DNA from 2 places in the Peribacillus sp. FSL K6-5616 genome. Region 2 is predicted to be linked to the other one. Evidence: riboswitches for the same ligand, from Rfam matches in the RefSeq annotation. Region 2 holds a riboswitch; the other holds the start of a gene.
The links. A riboswitch is a leader RNA that binds a small molecule or an ion and turns the genes downstream of it on or off. The one in region 2 is predicted to bind FMN.
Positions count from the first base shown of each region.

Region 1: another riboswitch for FMN. It lies ahead of ribE (riboflavin synthase); the one in region 2 lies ahead of MHB45_RS13920 (ECF transporter S component).

Region 1 is NZ_JBBOYT010000001.1:121,826-131,885, reverse strand. Features, by position in the region: gene MHB45_RS00615 (DHH family phosphoesterase) at 1-565, opposite strand, end outside; gene ribH (6,7-dimethyl-8-ribityllumazine synthase) at 975-1,445, opposite strand; partial or broken gene ribB (3,4-dihydroxy-2-butanone-4-phosphate synthase) at 1,525-2,163, opposite strand; gene ribE (riboflavin synthase) at 2,183-2,821, opposite strand; FMN riboswitch at 2,968-3,099, opposite strand; gene MHB45_RS00595 (TspO/MBR family protein) at 3,303-4,031, shown strand; gene megL (methionine gamma-lyase) at 4,049-5,224, opposite strand; gene MHB45_RS00585 (DEAD/DEAH box helicase) at 5,450-6,586, opposite strand; gene MHB45_RS00580 (ATP-binding protein) at 6,634-7,911, opposite strand; gene putP (sodium/proline symporter PutP) at 8,077-9,546, opposite strand; gene MHB45_RS00570 (molybdopterin oxidoreductase family protein) at 9,704-10,060, shown strand, end outside.
Region 2 is NZ_JBBOYT010000001.1:2,916,203-2,926,262, forward strand. Features, by position in the region: gene MHB45_RS13905 (RecQ family ATP-dependent DNA helicase) at 1-896, opposite strand, end outside; gene MHB45_RS13910 (helix-turn-helix domain-containing protein) at 896-1,960, opposite strand; gene MHB45_RS13915 (ferredoxin) at 2,251-2,499, shown strand; gene MHB45_RS13920 (ECF transporter S component) at 2,626-3,207, opposite strand; FMN riboswitch at 3,372-3,508, opposite strand; gene serA (phosphoglycerate dehydrogenase) at 3,830-5,404, shown strand; gene MHB45_RS13930 (GerMN domain-containing protein) at 5,453-6,676, opposite strand; gene sigX (RNA polymerase sigma factor SigX) at 6,642-7,202, opposite strand; gene MHB45_RS13940 (ATP-binding protein) at 7,419-9,212, opposite strand; gene MHB45_RS13945 (response regulator) at 9,209-9,925, opposite strand.

The sequences.
Region 1 (10,060 bases), 2.8 Mb from region 2:
CCACTTCGTCAAAAGTGAAACTTTCAGCCGTGGACAGCTTATTTGCGATTTTCATTTCGAACTCCTCTATCGGAATCATGAAAAACAGGTCATTCAATCGCTTTGCCGTTGTATTTTTATTGACTTCCCATTCCCAAGTATCATATTGACGGACCAATTCAACGAATTCAGCGACAATGCTTGAAGGTTCCAGCAATTTATTTTCAACTGCATACTGATAGAATAATGATGTGGCTGCCGTCTGTTTACCATCTTCCTGTTCGACAGTTACAGATGCCCAATCATGTTCGTTCAAATGCAGTGCTGACTTATGATGATCGATCAGCATAGCCTTGCCTCCATCTTCCACAAACTGAGTAATCATTTTTTCATTATCTTCATCAACCGATAGATCAGTAACGATCAATGTATCTTCAATCTTGGCCTGCTCAAGAAATGCGCCTACATTCTGATTAAGGCGACCAATTGAATTATAACTAACCACTACATCTTCTCCGAATGCCAGCTTAGCTACAATGCCGCACCCGACTCCATCTAAATCATTATGTGTAAAGAGATGGTACACACAAACCCCTCCTAATAACTAATAAATTTACTTTTCCCTAAAGACATGAATTTCAATTGCAATCTTTACAATTGTAGCATAATCATATCTGCATATTTTATCATGCTTCCATTACGTGACGCTTTTGTTCGTTTTTTTTTCGAATAACTCCCTAATGATTCCTTACTTCCCATAATTTATAATGATAAATAATGAAAAAACACATTACTTTGAAATCGTGGTATTTCGATTGAAGGGGTTTCGGTGAGTGTCGAAGAGCCGCAATAACTAATCGATCAATGGCTAGGAACTTTACGAACTTAAGAAGAATTGCCAAATGGTTGAAGAAACTTGACTCAATCAGAACCAAGATCCGGCACATCAAAAAAAGCCGCAGGAATGTTATTTCCTGCGGCTTCCTTATGTGAAATCACTGTTCTATCAATTTTCCAAGGTTGGCCATTTCAATGGCACTAACCGCAGCTTCATAGCCTTTGTTACCTGATTTTGTTCCAGCACGTTCAATGGCTTGTTCAATATTCTCAGTTGTCAGCAAACCGAAGATAACCGGTACACCTGTTTCCAATGAAACGGAAGCCATGCCTTTAGCTGCTTCATTGCAGACATAATCATAATGTGAAGTAGCCCCCCTGATTACCGTTCCAAGACCGATTACCGCATCATATTTACCTGTATTCACAAGTTTCTTAGCAATTAACGGAAGTTCAAAAGCACCCGGGACCCACGCGATGTCAACATCATTCTCATCAACGCCATGACGCTTAAGGCCATCCAATGCCCCTCCTAAAAGCTTGCTTGTGATAAACTCATTAAATCTCCCTACCACGATTCCTACTTTCAATCCTGATCCGATTAATTGTGCTTCAATAGTTTTCCCCATGTCCAATTCCTCCTAATTTTTAAAAACAATAATTTTTTTTCATGTTAAGGTTTCAATCCTTAAAAATCCTTCAAGCTTTCGGGATGTTCAGTTCAAGTTCCTGTTTCCCGATTGGATCATTATGTTGAAGATACCGAATCAAATCGGCTATCGTAATGAACTTCAGGTTGAATTTGTCAGCGATGACTTCTAAATCGGATACGCGGGCCATCGATCCATCTTCATTCATGATCTCACAAATGACACCGGCTGGAGCGGCACCGCATAACTTCGCCAAGTCCACCGATGCCTCCGTATGTCCTGCCCTTCTTAATACGCCGCCTTCTTTAGCGACTATCGGAAAAGTGTGACCAGGCCTTTGGAAATCTTCAGCGACCGAATCTTCATTAAGAAGCTCAAGGATGGTCAAGGACCGTTCAAAAGCACTGATTCCTGTAGAGGTGCTTTTATGATCGACACTTACCGTAAAAGCAGTGCCATGATGATCGGTATTTTCTCCAACCATAGGATGCAGTTTCAATTTTGCTGCCAGTTGTTCAGTGATGGTCGTACAAATCAAACCACGTCCATGAGTCGCCATGAAATTAATCGCTTCCGGTGTCGCCTTTTCGGCCAACACTACAAAATCCCCTTCATTTTCACGGTCTTCATCATCGGACACGATTACTACCTTGCCAGCCTTTAAATCTTCTATTGCTTCTTCTATTGTATGGAACATCATTACACCGCCCTTTTTATTAGAATCCATGCTCTGCCAAAAACTCTAAATTCAGTCCTGGTTTTGGATTGCCATTTTTCATTTGATGTATTATATATTTCCCAATCATGTCGTTTTCGATGTTAACGATATCGCCAGCCGCTTTTTGTCCCAATATGGTGTCCTGATGAGTCAATGGAATCAATGATACCGTCAAAAGGTTCCTTTCGATCCCAAATATCGTCAAGCTGGTTCCATCAATGGCCACGGAACCTTTTGGAATGCAAAAGGCACTAAGCCCTTCTTCCAATTGGATTACATAATATACGGCATTTTCTTTCCGTTCTTTTTTTATGATCGTTCCGGTCCCGTCGATATGACCTGAAACAAAATGACCGCCAAACCTTCCCTGTGCACTCATGGCTCGTTCGAGATTAACAGGTGATCCCAATTTTAACGTCCGGATCGAGGAAGCTTTGACCGTTTCCGGCATCACGTCGACCGTAAATAAACTTTTCGTGAAGGACGTTACCGTTAAGCAGACCCCGTTGACTGAAATACTATCCCCCAGATGCACATCTTCAAGGATTTTTTCAGAACGAATCGATAACTCCATACTGCTTTTTCCTTTTTTCAAGGAATGTACGGTACCGATATCCTCAATGATTCCCGTAAACATGTTTTTCCCCCTTTTATAAAATATAAAAAACCCCTTAGGATGGCCTAAGGAGTTAGCAGGAGAAATGAGTGAAAAAAATTGTATACCTAAAAAGCCTAATATTTTCATTTTCGAAAAATTAGGCGTACGTATACACTTGGGTTCCACACGTCCTTCTCCCATCCAGACTGTACTGTCGGCTTTGGAATCTCACCAAATCCTGCCTTTTAACAGGCTCGCGGGCTTAGAATTTCTTCATCACCGCCGGTTGGGATTTTCACCCGACCCCGAAGGACTAAAATAATATGAATCTTTGAATATTTTATCACCATAAAGTGAAGATGTAAAATTTCTAACCTTAAATGGTTCAATTGTTACAGGAACTTCCTATCTTTATGTAAAAATGGTCCCCCATTAACCCCGATGTGCTCCAAAAAGGTTAGGCAGGATAAATATGTGGAATAGGATTAGGGGATCACAATTCATATAAGGAGGAAGCTTAATGCTTATTTCCATCATCAACTTGATTTTCTATCTGTTCGTTGTCACGATGAATTTTTCAGCCAATTTCCTGCCATTGAACGGCCAGACATCAGGAGAGATTTCCGATAAACTTAATGTCCTTTTCACTCCTGCCGGTTATGTATTTTCCATTTGGGGCTTGATCTATTTCCTGCTCGCCATCTGGGTCTTCAGGCAGTTTTTAAGTAAATATCAAAACAGCCCCGCTTATAAGGCATCCTTCCCTTGGTTCGCTTTAAGCTGTGTCCTGAATGGCGCATGGCTTTTAGCTTGGCACTATGAGCACTTTTTGTTATCCGTATTCATTATCATTGCTTTGCTGGTTACTTTAATGGTCATTTATACAAACATAAAAAAAGTGGAACACACTACTTTTGACCTATTTCCATTCTCCGTTTATACAGGCTGGGTTAGTGTCGCAACTATAGCTGACATTTCTTATTACCTAACCTATATCAAATGGGACGGTTTTGGGGTTTCCGAATCAACCTGGACGATCGTCCTGCTGATTGCTGCAACAACCCTGGCCTTTTTCTTTGCAGGTAAAAACCGGGATTGGTGCTATCCTCTCGTGTTCGTTTGGGCGTTCATAGGCATCGGGATACGAAATAGCGACGCCTATCCGGTAATCACAGACATTTCTTATATCCTGGCTACCATCACTTTTATCGTATCCATCACCATCTTCATTAAAAATAGAAGGAACTAAATGAGGGATATGGTACCCTAAAATGCTTGTTGAAGATCTTGCCATATATCCTGCCAAGCTTCTAGGCCAACTGAGAGACGGACCAGCTGGTCACTGATGCCCATTTGTTCCCGTGAATCTTCAGGAACGGCAGAGTGCGTCATGGTAGCGGGGTGCTGGATCAATGTTTCGGCATCCCCTAGACTTACGGCAATTTTGATAAGTTTCAATTTATTGAGGAAATCCTGTGCATCCTGTTTTGTGCCATGCAATTCGAAAGAGATAAGGCCGCCGCCATGTTTCATCTGTTTTTGCATGATATAATGATCCGGTGAAGCATCATCACCTGGATAATATACCTTTTTCACCTTTGGATGTTTCTTAAGTTCATGAAAGATTGCCATTGCATTGGCCGAATGACGGTCCATCCTGACGGGCAAGGTCTTTAACCCCCGCAATAGTAGCCAGGCGTCGAATGGTGAAATGATTCCACCGATATCTTTCTGTGTAGTCCCAGCTATATGATTCATGAATTCCTTTTTACCGACGACAAGTCCCGCAACGACATCCCCATGCCCGCAAAGATATTTCGTAGCGCTATGAAGGACAATATCACAGCCATATTCAAGCGGTCTCTGTAGGTAGGGCGTCGAAAACGTATTATCGACTACGACCGTTACATTATATTCCTTCGCAACCCTTACCACCATCTGTAAGTCAATCATTTTCATCGTCGGATTGATCGGGGTTTCTACATAGATGCAGGTCGTTTCCGGCCGGATCATTTTCCTAACCTGTTCTTCAGTATCCATTTCACAAAAATCATGAGTAATCCGGTATTTATTTTTCATTAGCTGCAGAAGGCCGAATGTACAACCATATACCCCCTGTGAGCAGAGGATGTGATCATCTGTTTTAGTTAACGCAAAAAGTACTGCTGAAACGGCTGCCATGCCTGAACCGAAAGCAAGGCCAGCTTCCCCGCCTTCCAGTGCGGCAATCTTTTCTTCAAGCACTTGTACCGTTGGATTTCCAAGGCGAGAATAAATATATCCATCTTCGATACCGGCAAAACGCCTCTCCCCTTGCTCGGCATTTTCGAAAGTGAATGTTGAGGTTTGGAATAAAGGTGTTGCCAAGCTTCCCAAATGCTTCTTCGAGTCATAACCTTCATGGATGACTGCCGTTTCAAATTGTTTATACTTTCTTGTCATACCGTCTCCTCCTAACCTATGTCTATTGCTATCATATGTCAAAAACCCACATAAAGGAAGCGTTTTCATTCATGATTATCCCCCATAAATTAACCCTGAATTTAGTAAAAATAAGCTGCATTCTGTTCAGTTGGATCCTGTAAGTTGAGCACCTCTTTTAATTTTTAATCCTAACGTGAATTCCAAAAAAAGGGGACAGCCGCCATGGCCGTCCCTTTTTCCGAATCATTCATCGACTACGATGTTTCCACCATAGAAGGTTACTCTCGTTAATGGAATCTCCAGTTCACGAGCCATTTTTTTCAACTCTCGCTCTTCTCTTTCCGTTACGATTGAAATGACCGTACCATCTGCACCTGCACGCCCAGTTCTACCGGATCTATGGATATATTGTTCGATGTTGTCAGCCATATCAATATGAACGACCGCAGTAAGACCTTTAATATCAAGCCCCCTTGCCGCTACATCCGTTGCTATCAGCATCGGGGATTTTCCGGAACGAAGCTTGCGCAGTGCTTTCTCCCTGTCGACTTTATTGGATTCACCGTGAAGCACGCCCATTTCAATACCTTTATAACTCAGTTTTTCATGTAAGACGCTAAGCTCCGCAATATCATTCAGGAAGGCAAGTGCCTTCACATCTTTAAGTCTTGTGATTTTCTCGAGAATCTTGGACTTTTCCCGTCTCTCAACAACAAAGTAAAGATGGTCCACCTTGGATTCCATTTTTTCATTTTTATCGACCTTGATCATTTCAGGTTCATTCATGAATCCCCGGGCCGCTTTTTCCGTTTCTTCTGGCAGGGTTGCTGAAAATACCATGATTTGCCGATCTTTTAGTGTTGTTTTGATAATATTATTGATCGTTCCCATATGCTCTGGAATGATCAATTGGTCACCTTCATCAAGTACTATCGTCTTAACTTCATGCATCTTCAGTTTCTTTTGGGCAATCAATTCGTAAATCCGTCCCGGTGTTCCAGCAATCACTTGTGGACGCTTCTTCAGTTTGTCCAACTGCCTTTTTACATTAGCACCGCCGATGAATGCTGCACCCGTAATGCCGCTTCCCTCTGACCAAATGCGAATTTCTTCATTGATCTGCATGACCAGTTCTCGTGATGATGCCAGAATCAAAGCTTGGGGCGATTTTTTTTCAGGATCAATCTTTTCCAGCAATGGCAGTAAATATGCCAATGTTTTTCCTGTACCTGTCGGTGATTCGGCCATGATATCCTTTCCCTCGACAATCACGGGAATCGCTTTCGTTTGTATCGGGGTAAGTTGTCCGAATCCGGACTTTTTCCAGGCTTCTTGTATATATGGTTTTCTATCGTTTATTAATGCAGGTAATTCGCTCATATCGTTCTCCTTTAATATAAAACTTTTCCTATCTTTCATAGTACCATTTATTCTTGTCCAGTAGCCAACGGAATACGAATTGTAACCGTCGTCCCTTTGTTTATCTCACTTTCAAAATCCATTTCCCCTTGAAGGCGATGAACGATTTTCCGGCAAATTGCAAGCCCGATCCCTGAACCTTTTTCCTTCGTCGAGTAAAAAGGTTCACCAATCCGTTCAAGGCGCTCGGGTCCCATTCCCATGCCATTATCACTCACGCTGACTACAGCATGTCCATCGATGATTTGCAGCGATATATCAATTTCCCCATTATCTTCGATCGCTTCAATGCTATTCTTGACGATATTGATTACCAACTGTTTAAGTTCAATTGAATCAGCCATAATATTAATCGGTTCGGCGGTTTTAATCCTTAGCCCCATTTCGATATTATTCAAATTCGTTTCTGCTTTCATCAACGTGAATACCTGTTGTAAACTGTCGGCAAGATCGATCCTGCAGAATGCGACATCCTGTTTCTTCCCGAGAACCAAAAGTTCACTTGAGATAATATTGATTCGGTCAATTTCCTTCAACATGATATCAGAATGCAGCGGATTCACTTCCTGGGTCATATCCATTAACTGTACGAATCCTTTTAACGATGTCAGCGGATTCCTTATCTCATGTGCGACGGCCGCAGCCAGATGTCCGATAACAGATAGCTTTTCAGACATGATCATCAATTCCTCTTCGCGCCGCAATTCGGTGATATCCCTTACGATGGCATATACTCCAAGCATTTCCGAGTGGACGATGATCGGTAAAAAAGTTACACGGATTATCCGTTGTTCATCACTGCTATTCTGAATGGTCGTTTCGAATTTTACAGCCTCCCCTTGAAGGGACTGTATAAAGAACTCAGCTATTTTATCACTTTCATTCCAGTTGATGAGATGATTCGCATTCTTGCCTTTCGAATTGTCACTATTATGACCTAACAGTTTTTCGGCTTCCGGGTTTATCGAAACAACATTTCCTTCGAGATTCAGCTCAAGGACACAATCCGGGTTATGCTTGAACAGCGACCGATACTGTTCATCCTTAAGAATGAATTCCTGTTGGGACCTCAACATCTTCCCCGTCCAATACCTGATTATGAAGTATAGGAAAAGCCCGGTTATGAATATGAACATCCACCCTTTGGAATGTTGAAACATTGCATATATTTGAACATCTTCCCTCGCCTGTGTCATAGAGATGTAATCCGTAACGATAATCCATAAGACCCCAAAGAATATATATATAAAAGCCACTTTACATGCAATTTTATGAGATTGGTTCATTTTTTTTCCTTTGCATTGTTTTTTGGTTTATTATTCCCAAATCACTCAAAAAAAGCCCTCATGTTTTCAACATAAGGACTCTATCGATATTGTACCATATATATTGCATTCATTGTTTTATATCGTTAAAAAATCCAGCAGCAGTTTAACTGGACGTTCAATAAATCAAGAAAGGTCTTTAATGGCTTGATTGAATTCTTCTTCTATATCTTTTGTAGGCTTGGGCGTTAATAAGCTGAAAACGACAACCGCTATTGAACCAGCGATGAAACCAGGAATGATTTCGTATATTTCAGCAAACTTATCGATCATATCCCAGACGATCACGGTTGCCGTACCGACAATCATTCCCGCCAAGGCTCCCCATTTCGTCATCCGTTTCCAGTACAGGCTTAACAGAATGACAGGACCGAATGCCGCACCAAAACCAGCCCATGCATAACCAACCAATTTAAGGATCGTACCGCTTGGATTAAAAGCCAATAATAGGGCAACGGCAGATATAGCCAATACGCCAAACCGACCTACCAGCACTAATTCCTTATCAGATGCATTCGGCCGTATGAACTGCTTATAGAAATCATCTGTCAGAGCACTTGCCGATACTAACAGCTGTGATGCAATCGTACTCATGACCGCTGCTAAAATCGCAGCCAACAAGAAGCCTGTAATTAAAGAAGGAAACAGTTCTTTAGCTAAAATGATGAATACGGACTCAGCATTTCTTTCCCCTAAAGGACTATTTGTCAGGTTAAAATATGCTATCCCCACCAATCCGGTGAACATCGCTCCGACGATAGCAAAAATCATCCATCCCATACCGATACGCCGTGCACTTTTCAATTCTTTAACAGATGAGACCGCCATGAATCGAACGATTATATGAGGCTGCCCGAAATAACCAAGCCCCCATGCCAGAAGAGATATGATGCCAATGGTTGATGTTCCTTCAAAAACATGCAATAAATTCGGGTTAATCGATTTTATTTCATTGAAGGTAGGATCCCAGCCTCCAATATTTACAATCGTGACAACTGGTACTAGAATTAAGGCAATGAACATGATTGTACCTTGTACGAAGTCCGTCCAGCTGACAGCCAGGAATCCGCCAAATAATGTATAAAGAATAACAACGCTCGCCGTCAGCCAGATACCCCACCGGTAATCTAAATTGAAAGCCGTACGGAAAAGCTCACCGCCTGCTACCATGCCTGAAGAGGTATAAAAGGTGAAGAAAATTAAAATGACCGATGCTGATACCACTTTTAAGACCCGGGAGCCATCTTTAAACCGATTTCCCAAAAAGTCGGGAATCGTAATCGAATTGCCGGCAATTTCCGTATATGTCCGAAGTCTTGGTGCCACGAATAACCAGTTTAAATAAGAGCCAGCACACAGGCCGATGACAATCCAGCCAGCACTCAACCCGCTTATGTACATCGCACCAGGAAGACCCATCAACAGCCAGCCACTCATATCGGAAGCCCCTGCACTCAATGCCGTTACAGCCGGGCCCAAGTTCCGGCCGCCAAGCATGTAATCGGTTAAGTTAGCCGTTTTCCGATAGGCCAAATAACCAATTAAAAGCATACCTGCCATGTATATTGCAATTGATATTATAATTCCATATTCCAAAAATGAATCCTCCTATTTATAGGTTAATTTTCATCTTGTAAGCTTATCAGAAAAAAAAACATATGTTAAGAAGTTCTTGCACCTTTCAACGATTTCACTTTCAATATAAGTAAGAAAATTCATTTTATTAGAATAAATCATTTAGGAGGAATGCGCCATGCAATCCTATATCAATCAGCCAGATGGAGTCTTTCCCTCTGTTTGTTCTCTTGACTGTCCTGATCAATGCGGTTTACTGCTGCACAAAAAAGATGGGAAAATCATTAAAGTTCAAGGAGACCCTGATCATCCAGTCACAAAAGGGAATATTTGCAACAAAGTCCGCAACATGACTGCCCGCCTATATGACCCCAATCGCTTAAAACAGCCATTAAAGCGCATTGGTCCGAAAGGAAAAGGGAATTTCGTTCCAATCAGCTGGGAAGAGGCCATTGACACAATCACTTCCAAATGGAAAGACTTGATCGAAATGCATGGACCGGAAAGCATACTTCCTTACAGCTTTTACGGAAAC
Region 2 (10,060 bases):
TATCTGACATCCGATTTATTCACACCCATTCCAAAAGCGCTTGTTGCGCATATGATTTTCAACTGGCCGGAAATGAATTGCTGCTGAATGAGCATCCTTTGTTCCTGCTCCATTCCACCGTGATAATAATTGACACTATCGATCCCGTTATCCTGTAAAAAACCAGCGACTGATTCCGCCACTTTTTTAGAGGAAAAATAAATAATTCCGCTTCCGTTAAATTTCCTGACAAGCTCCAGCACACGGGCTAGCTTCTCATCATAGCTGAACATTCGCTCGATAATAATGGCAATATTTTCACGATCAACGGATGAGACCATTTCCTCGGCCTGCCCAATGTTAAGTTTAACAACGATGTCCCTCCGGACCTCATCGGTTGCAGTTGCCGTCAGGGCAAGCGTCAACGGATTATTCAGTTCACGCCTCACTTCTCCTAAATTCAAATAATCCGGACGGAAATCGTACCCCCATTGTGAAATGCAGTGAGCTTCGTCTATGACGAACAAGCCTATTTCTATGGATTTCAAGGATTTTATCACACCATCGATGCTCAGCATTTCAGGAGATAAAAAGATAAAACGATAACTATGTAACCTATCGAAAGCTTTCCTTTTTTGATTAAGCGTCAAAAAAGAGTTGAGGGTCAATACACTTTTTTCGCCGCTCATCTTCAGCTGATCCGCTTGATCCTGCATTAAAGATAATAACGGGGAGACAATTATGACAGTCTTATTTACCAGATAAGCCGGCAGCTGATAACATAATGATTTACCTGACCCGGTTGGGAGCATCGCTAATGTATGACGGCCGGACATCAATGATTCAACCACTTCCTTCTGTCCGGGACGAAATTCATCAAAACCGAATTTTTCTTTGAGGACTCGTTCCATGTTCATCATCTCTCACCTATTTTCGCAAGTACAAGTCTTATTTGGAAAAAGCTTATTTGTTTATTATCGACCATCTGCTTGATAGCTTTAAGCTTTTTGGTACCAAGTTGCTTAATCGCTTCAGCAATTTCCCTCTCATCCTCGATTTTCACATAATCGGAAATCGGAAAATCTTTTTCCGATAAAACAATTTCTACGAGGTGATCTTCGATGGTGTTGACTTTCAATCTGCGGATTTCAGCTATTTCACCGAGGTTTTTCCCTTCCTGGATGTATCGTAAAGTAGTCTTTGTAGATTGTGTCAAATGAGGATTACCACTTCTTTTCCAATCATTGGTTAATGAGGATAAGAGAGGGTAATCACTACCCGTTTCCATTTCTGCAAGCATTTGATGCAATGAGTCAAGGAATGTATAGCGAACATACTCTTCTTCCGCATTTTTCCTTTTTGCAATCTGTTCAAACGTTAGTCCAATCCTGTTTATCCCGGTCAATTTCAAAATGAAAATGTCTCGTTTCATATCACTTTGATTTTCTAAAAGGGATACCAGTTCATCATATAGATGTTGGGCAATCAACGCTCGATCCTGACGATTGGCATGTAAAAATTCCTTTACGAAGAATTGGATTTTGGGATTTCGTTGTATCGGATAAAAACGTCTTTCATTGTGGACAATATGGGATATGGTTTGAATGAGTAAGTTTAACCTTCCCCAAAAAACAGGGGTGATATTGTGATACTTCCAACCATTTAAATACTCCGGAAAAGGATTATTTTTAAAGTAATCGTCCAACATTCGTTCACCTTGCAAACTAATTTCATATGCATCTGGTTTATCCGTTAAATTGATCAAGTCATGCTTAACCGAATGTTCAATGTTTTGATTTAATTGCTGACGGGTAAATCGAGGTATTGTCCCAAAAATATCCGTTAACCCGAATAAGTGGGCATCTTGGATCGTTTGTGACGATTTCTTACCCTGCAGCATATGGTATATAGCATAAATGGAGCGCTCACCTTGAAATTTTTTTATCGCATATAGAATGATGGCCTGTAGATAATTATTCATGGGACTCACATCCTTGTTTCATTTAACCAATAAACCCATTGTAACAAAAATCTGCAAAAACCGCCGTTATTATTGATGAATACAACGGAAATTATGTGACTAAATGACGAAACATGGAAAGGACCAAGTTAATTATTTCGATGTTTTTCGTTGACATTAAGCTACATGATAGTTATTATCAATACAATTTCTATTGAAAAGTTTGGCATTCGGTCTTACAATAAGAAAGAGATAATAATCTGAAATAAAAAGATTATCAGTTGTTAATCAACTTAGGAGGGGTTATATTCATGGCTAAATTTACTATTGTGGATAAAGAAACATGCATAGCTTGTGGAGCTTGCGGAGCAGCGGCACCAGATATATATGATTATGATGACGAAGGGATTGCATTTGTTACCCTTGACGATAACGAGGGTATCGTTGAAATTCCAGATGTACTTATAGACGACATGATGGATGCATTTGAAGGATGCCCAACGGATTCCATCAAAGTTGCTGACGAGGCATTTGACGGAGATGCACTAAAATTCGAATAAAGATACAAGCCATTTTCAATCGAGAATGGCTTTTTCTTTTGGCCAATGCACATACCAAAAAACAGGCATAAAAAAACAACCGGATATGGATATCCGGTTGTTTTTTCATATCTATCGTCAATGCCATTAAGCATTTTTATATAATGTTTGCTTATTGATCCATGGCTGTAATTTAATGAACAGCAACATGAATACAGATGTGATGAGTACGCCTTTAATCACGTTGAAAGGCAAGATTGCCGTGGTAACGAACTTTCTTGACTCGGGCGCCGACATGGCATCCCATCCCATAAAGAAGGTATAAGCCGGTAAAAAGACAAAATAGTTTAATACGCTCATGAATACTGCCATGGAAACTGTTCCCGCAAGTAAGGCGAACGTCATTCCTTTTTTTGAATTGATTTTCTGAAATACATAATAAGTCGGCAAGACAAACAGTATTCCGGCTATAAAGTTAGCGATATGCCCCACAGGCACAGCAGTCAAGGTCCCTGTCATGACTAAATCCAATAGGTTTTTAATGAACTCGACTAGAATTCCAGCCATCGGACCGAAAATCAATGCCGCCATCAGTGCTGGTATGTCGCTAAAATCAACATTGAGAAAAGGCGGGAATCCTGGAAACGGGAAATTTAAAAGCATCAATAAATACGATATGCTTCCCATCATGGCAAGTGAGACCATTTTTTTCACTTTGTTCTTTTTCATAGTTCTCTCTCCTTCTTTTCCGATCTACCTGAAAAAGAGGTTAGGATTCCAAAATATGTTGATGTTCAATAAAAAACCTTTAATTCCAATGGAATTAAAGGGATAAATTAAAGGTTACATCAAACAAACGTTCAGCAAATAACTGTTGAAACGCACTAAGGAACCTCCATCTTCTCCCATCCAGACTATACTGTCGGCTTTGGAATCACACCAAATCCTGCCTTGTAAGGCTCGCGGGCTTAGAAGTAGAAATCCCTTCATCACCGCCGGTGGGGAATTGCGCCCCGCCCCGAAGATAGACCTATAAAATTTTTTATACTTCCCATTATATCTGAAATACCTTTTTTTTGATAGCATTTTTTCTCATTTGATGCATGTAGGATGAATATCGATCGTCGCAGTGAACGGCTTAAAACAAATGGCGGATTTACAATATGACAATTCGAAAATTTTTCGCAAAAGGAGACGAAGCTATTTATATCGCCGCATTAAACGGATGATCAGATGAAAATCATTTGTTTAAGCGCTTTCATTCAGATAAGCCAAATTGACATTATCAGCATTTCAATTGTAAAATTAACTGAAATTTAAGATAATTTTTTCCTTAGGAAGGTGTTTAGACGTGTATCGGATTTTAGTAGCAGACGCCATTAAACCAGAAGGACTCGGACCGCTTTCAGAGGCATGCAATATTCATCTCATTCAGAAGACCGTAGAGGAAGCTGCAAACGAACTTGATCAGATCGATGCAATTCTTGTGAGAAGTGCAACAAAGGTTTCGGAAGATTTAATGAACCGTATGCCGCAGTTAAAAATTATAGCACGCGCTGGTGTCGGTGTTGATAACATAGACATCCCCGCAGCGACAAAACGCGGGATTGTCGTGGTTAATGCACCTGACGGCAACACCATTTCAACAGCTGAACATACATTCGCGATGATGGCTTCATTATTGCGCCACATTCCGCAAGCTTATGCTTCATTGAAAAATGGGGAGTGGAAACGTTCTTCATATACGGGAACTGAACTTCGTGGTAAAACATTAGGCATAGTTGGCTTTGGACGCATTGGAGGGGAAATTGCCAAACGTGCTAAAGTGTTTGGAATGGATGTCATTGTCTATGACCCGTTCCTGACTGTAGATCGTGCAAAGAAAATGTCCGTAACGGCCCTGCCATTGGATGAATTGCTTCCTAAAGCAGACATCATTACTGTCCATACACCACTAACGAATGAAACTAGAGGATTAATTAATAAAGAAAAACTGCTTACCTGTAAAAAAGGGGTTTATGTACTGAACTGCGCCCGTGGTGGAATTCTAGACGAAGATGATTTATATGAAATGTTAGTTGAAGGGCATGTTGCAGGGGCGGCACTGGACGTTTTCGTCGAAGAACCCCCACTTGGCCATAAACTGCTGGAACTGGACAGCGTCATTGCTACACCGCATCTAGGCGCTTCCACGAAAGAAGCCCAATTAAATGTCGCCGTACAGGTTGCCCAAGAAGTATTGACCTATTTCGAAGGAAATCCAGTATCAAGTTCAATCAACCTTCCGGCCATATCTAAAGAAGTGTTTGAAAAGGTACAGCCATTCCATCAACTTGTTCAGCAAATGGGATCGATTGCTTCCCAGTGCATGAATGAAGGAATTCAGGAAATCTCCGTTACATATGCAGGAGAATCTTTGGATTTCGATACCGCGATTCTTACAAAAAGTCTAATCTCCGGCTTTTTAAGATCAAGAGTCGATGCATCAGTCAATGAAGTGAATGCCTTGTTGATCGCAAAAGAGCGTGGCATAACCATTGGCGAAAAAATCTCTACGGACTCTTTAGGTTACTCGAATTTGATCAGCCTTAAAGTAAAAGGTGACAACCGAGAATTAACAATAAGTGGGACCTATATCGAAAACTATGGTTCTCGAATTGTAAGTTTGAATGGTTTCAAAATCGACTTTCATCCAGAATCGAATTTACTTTATATCCAGCATACCGATAAACCCGGTGTAATCGGTAACGTAGGTAAAATCCTGGGTGATCACGGAGTGAATATCGCCACCATGCAGGTTGGCCGAAAAGAAGCTGGCGGTGAAGCCATCATGGTTTTGAGCTTCGATTTACCATTAGAAGACAACATGAAACAGTTTTTAATGGAAACAGAAGAAATTACGTTCATGGCCCGTATTTCATTATAAGAAGAAAAAAGTGCCCCGCAGCGCGGGCACTTTTTTCTGTTAATGCATTCAATTCACTTGGTTCGGTGCTTCTGGCACCAATATGTCTTCAGTTAAATTCAACTGGCCCACCTCTTCAATAGGAGCATTTTCAAACTTCACTTTTTCAAAACCAAAATCCTTAGCTATGAAGAGTATGGCTTCTAAAGCTTGAAGGGTTTCCTCACTATTTTCAATAACAGCTTGATCTGATAGATGAATGATCACAAGATCTCCATTAGAGTTTATCCTTTCCCATTTCAGGTCATGGGGGATTGCAGGTGAAATTCCCTCGATGTCCGCCTCCCCTTTTCCGGCTTGCAGCGCCTCCTCAAAGTCCCGATAACCCATATTGCTTGGAACAAGGAAACTTGGAGAAGACTCTTCCCTTTGATAAAGAAGGTATGTGCGTTTTTTTTGATGAGGTATATCCATCTCCTTTAAATATCCCGCATGTGCAAACCTGGCACCTTGCTTACCTTCTGTGGAAAATGTCATTTTCTCTATATTGTTATAGGAAAGCGTTTCTTCCATCGAATGGAGAAAAAGTGTATCTTCAGCCAACAGTTGGCTTTTTTCTGGAAAATCAATATGGGCAGTGTTTATATCGTTTCCTTGGCTAATCTTTATATCAAGCGGAAAATAGTCAGATAGCCCATATTGCGCTTCATCGATATCGGACATTTGTTTAACTAACTGATTCAGTGTATCACTTTCATCATGATGTTTAAGTTTAATTGAAATGGGAACGATGAAATTCATTTGATCATCTGGGACACCCATCGTAATGATCGAGGCATTTTTAAGGTCATCCTGATAGATCGCTTGTTCAAATGTTTTTTCCTTTTGCCCTTTTCGCGGTTCCATTTCTGAAAACTTGTCTTTGGATTCGATTTTCGCTTGGTTACTCGAAAACTCTTGAGCTTCCTGTTTATCTTCTGAGGGCTTTTCTTGGTTACTTGTATCCTTCCGTTCAAGATCTGCCATTTCCTTACTTTCAGATAGAGACAATTTCCCACTGCTGCCGCTGTCTTCTCGACTTGTCGTTCCTTTTATTTCAATAATGAACGATGATGCCAAAACAACCATCAAGAATAAGGAGGCAACACCCGCGAATAGAGGTATCCAGTGTTTCTTTTTCTTTTTATCATGTATTCTCGCATACACCTCTGCCTTGGTTCGGTCATCTTTTAATTTCGGAAGCTCGCGCAGCATGTCTTCAATTTCGCTTTCTTTCCAACGGGATCTCCTCAATGCGGTGGCCCTCCTTTCCTGATAAATCTTCCATCAACTTTTTAATGGCCTTCAAAGCTCGGTGCTGGGTCGTTTTTACCTTACTTTCACTCCAATTCAATACTTCAGCAGTTTCCGTAATGGACAATCCCTGAATATATCGTAAAATGATCACGGATCTTTGATTCGTGGTACACCGGTTTAAGCATTGGTAAATATCTTGGATTTCATCGTTCTTGATAGCCACTTCCTCGGGAATGGGCTCTTCATCTTTTAGCAATTGCCTATCCCAATCAAAATTAGGAAAGATTTTGTCTTTCCACCCTTTTTGTTTCCGAAAGTGATCAATCGTCACATTTCTTGCAATCGAATACATCCACGTTTTTTCACTGCTTTTTCCTTCGAAGCGTTCATAGGCCTTCATCACCCGGATATAGACCTCCTGAACAAGGTCTTCGGCGGTTTCTCGATTTTTAGTCATATAAAAAATGAATTGATATATTTCCTGATGATATTTTTCATAAAGATCGTGGAAAACGGAATCCATCATTTCCCCACATCCGTTCATAAATATAGTCGTCAATCTTAAACAAAAGTTACATACTTCGGCTTTAATCTTATTATAAAATTCCGTTAATTTCCACATATCAGGGACTTCTTATTTTGTTTCCTAAAAAAACAAAGACAAGTTGGAAAGAAATCCACTTGCCTTTGTCTTCGCAGTTCTTTATGAAACAAGATTATCTGGCGATCCACCTGTCATTCATTCAGCGTTTTCCATAATTCGAGGCAAAATGATACTGAACGTCGTCCCTTTATTAGGTAAACTGTTTACCGAAATGTAGCCATCATGGGCATTGATTATATTTTTTACGATTGCCAAACCCAATCCGGTACCCGAACGGCCGCGGGTCCTTGCTTTATCCGCTTTATAAAACCTCTCGAATACAAATGGCAGATCTTCTTCGGGAATTCCAGATCCAGAGTCCCTCACATCAATGATCAGTCCCCTTCGATCACTTGTCCTCTGAATGACATCAATGTTACCGCCTGGGGGAGTATGACGAATCGCATTATCAATTAAATTGGTCAAAACCTGTTCAATACGGTCCGGATCGAAGTGCCATTGAATCTGATCTTCTTGCAGGCTGGCTGATATGGTAATCCCTTTTTCTTTAGCCAGCCCAGAAAACTTACTTGTAATCCTCTTTAAATATGGAGAAATAGGTACACATTCATAGCTAAGATTCATTTTACCCGATTCCAATTTAGCTAGATCGAGAAGATCATTGACTAAACGTCCCATTCTCAAAGATTCATCATAGATGATGCGGGCCATTTCCACCTTTTCTTCTTCACTGCCCGCAATGTCATCTACAATCGCTTCACTATATCCTTGCAACATTGAAATCGGGGTCCTTAACTCATGGGAAACATTCGCTATGAAATCAGTCCTGAGTTTGTCCATCCGTCTTTCATCACTCATATCCCTTATGATGGCCACCGCTCCCCGAATATTGTCGCCATTTGTATATAGCGGACTGACAATCAATCCCCAATTACGGCCCTGCAAGGTAATTTCACCGACTTGTTCCTTATCGAAGGACTCTGATTCATCAAAAAGATTCATCAAAACCAAAGGAACATTCACATTATCTTCCCGGTTATAGCCCTTTTCAAAATACCAGGATTGCAGAAACCTTTCCGCTGGAGGATTCGTTTCAAGAATTGTGCCGTCTTTATTGAAGGTGATGACCCCATCTGCCATACTGCTAAGAATGCTTGAGAGATGTTCCTTTTCCTGACTAAGTGCATTCATATTGAATTTCAGTTGCTTCCTCATCTGATTAAACGCTATGGCCAGCTCACCGATTTCATCTTGAGTCAGTATTGGAACCTTTGTATCAAATTTCCCCCGGGCAATCGCTAGGGCGGCTTCCCTCATCTTCACCAATGGAGCATTGATTCTTGTAGATAAAAAGAAAGCAAAAATCGTTGTCAAAATAATGGCGATGCCTGCTGCCAATAAAATGAACTGTGTAGTGGATTTTGTGGTTTCTTCCATGGACTCCAACGATTGAAATAGGAACACTTCATCCTGTTCCCCATTCAATTCAAGCGGAATGCCTACCACGATTGCGGATAAGCCCTCGTTTCCCGCATCTTCGGATAGCGCCATTTCCTTTTTTACAGTCTTTCTTTCCGTAAAAACCTTGAGCAATTCGGGGTCATTTTTAATGAGTTCCGGCGTGATTTCAAACTCATTATCTCCACCGATGGATGAGAATACCATTTTGTCATCATTAAGAATGATCATTTTCGTTTCATTGCCTATTAATTCCGAAGCTATTTGTAATACCTCATTGCTGGATCCCTGATGTTCATTGGTCACCTTAATGATTTGTTCAGCCGTTTTGGTTAAATCATTTTCAATATTTTCAATTTGGAAATTCTCAAAGAATTCGACCAGCAGAACGGTTAAAACAATTAATACAAACGACACGAGCAATAGGATCGTTGCCCATAGCTTCCCTACAACACTGCCCCATAGCATCAGTCATTAATGACTTCGAACTTGTAACCTACACCCCAAACGGTCACAATCATCTTGGCTGCGTTTTCGGATATACGGTTTAATTTTTCACGCAAGCGTTTAACATGCGTGTCTACAGTTCGAAGATCTCCAAAGAATTCATAGTGCCATACTTCTTTTAACAATTGCTCCCGGTCAAAAACCTTATCTGGGGATTTCGCCAAGAAATATAACAATTCATATTCTTTCGGTGTTAATGAAACCTCTTTGTTATCAGCAAGTACACGGTGGGCATCATTGTCTATTGTTAGATGTGAGAAGACGATAACATCTTTTGCCGTCGTTTCCGTCTGCATGTAACCTGTGCTTGAAGAGCGACGCAATAAAGCTTTAACCCTTAACACGACTTCACGGGGACTGAACGGCTTTACGATATAATCATCGGTCCCCACTTCGAATCCTTGAACGCGGTTCACTTCTTCCCCTTTAGCCGTCAGCATGATAATTGGAGTCGTTTTCTTTTCCCTTAATTCACGGCAAACTTCGATTCCATCTTTCCCAGGCATCATAATATCCAATAAAATCAAATCATAATCATTTTCAAGGGCTTTTGTTAAAGCCATATCTCCATTTTCAGCTTCATCGATTATGTATTCTTCTCTTTCCAAATACATCTTTAGCAGCCGGCGGATTCTTTCCTCATCATCCACCACGAGAATTTTAATAGCGTTATACATTATGTAATCAGCCTCCTATCATATATTCTACAAAATGAATACTTCCATGACTAATACTTTTTCCTTACAAAGTACGATAAAGAGCCATTTTCGAGTGGCTTCCATGAACCTTTCACCATTTTGTCACAAAAAAGA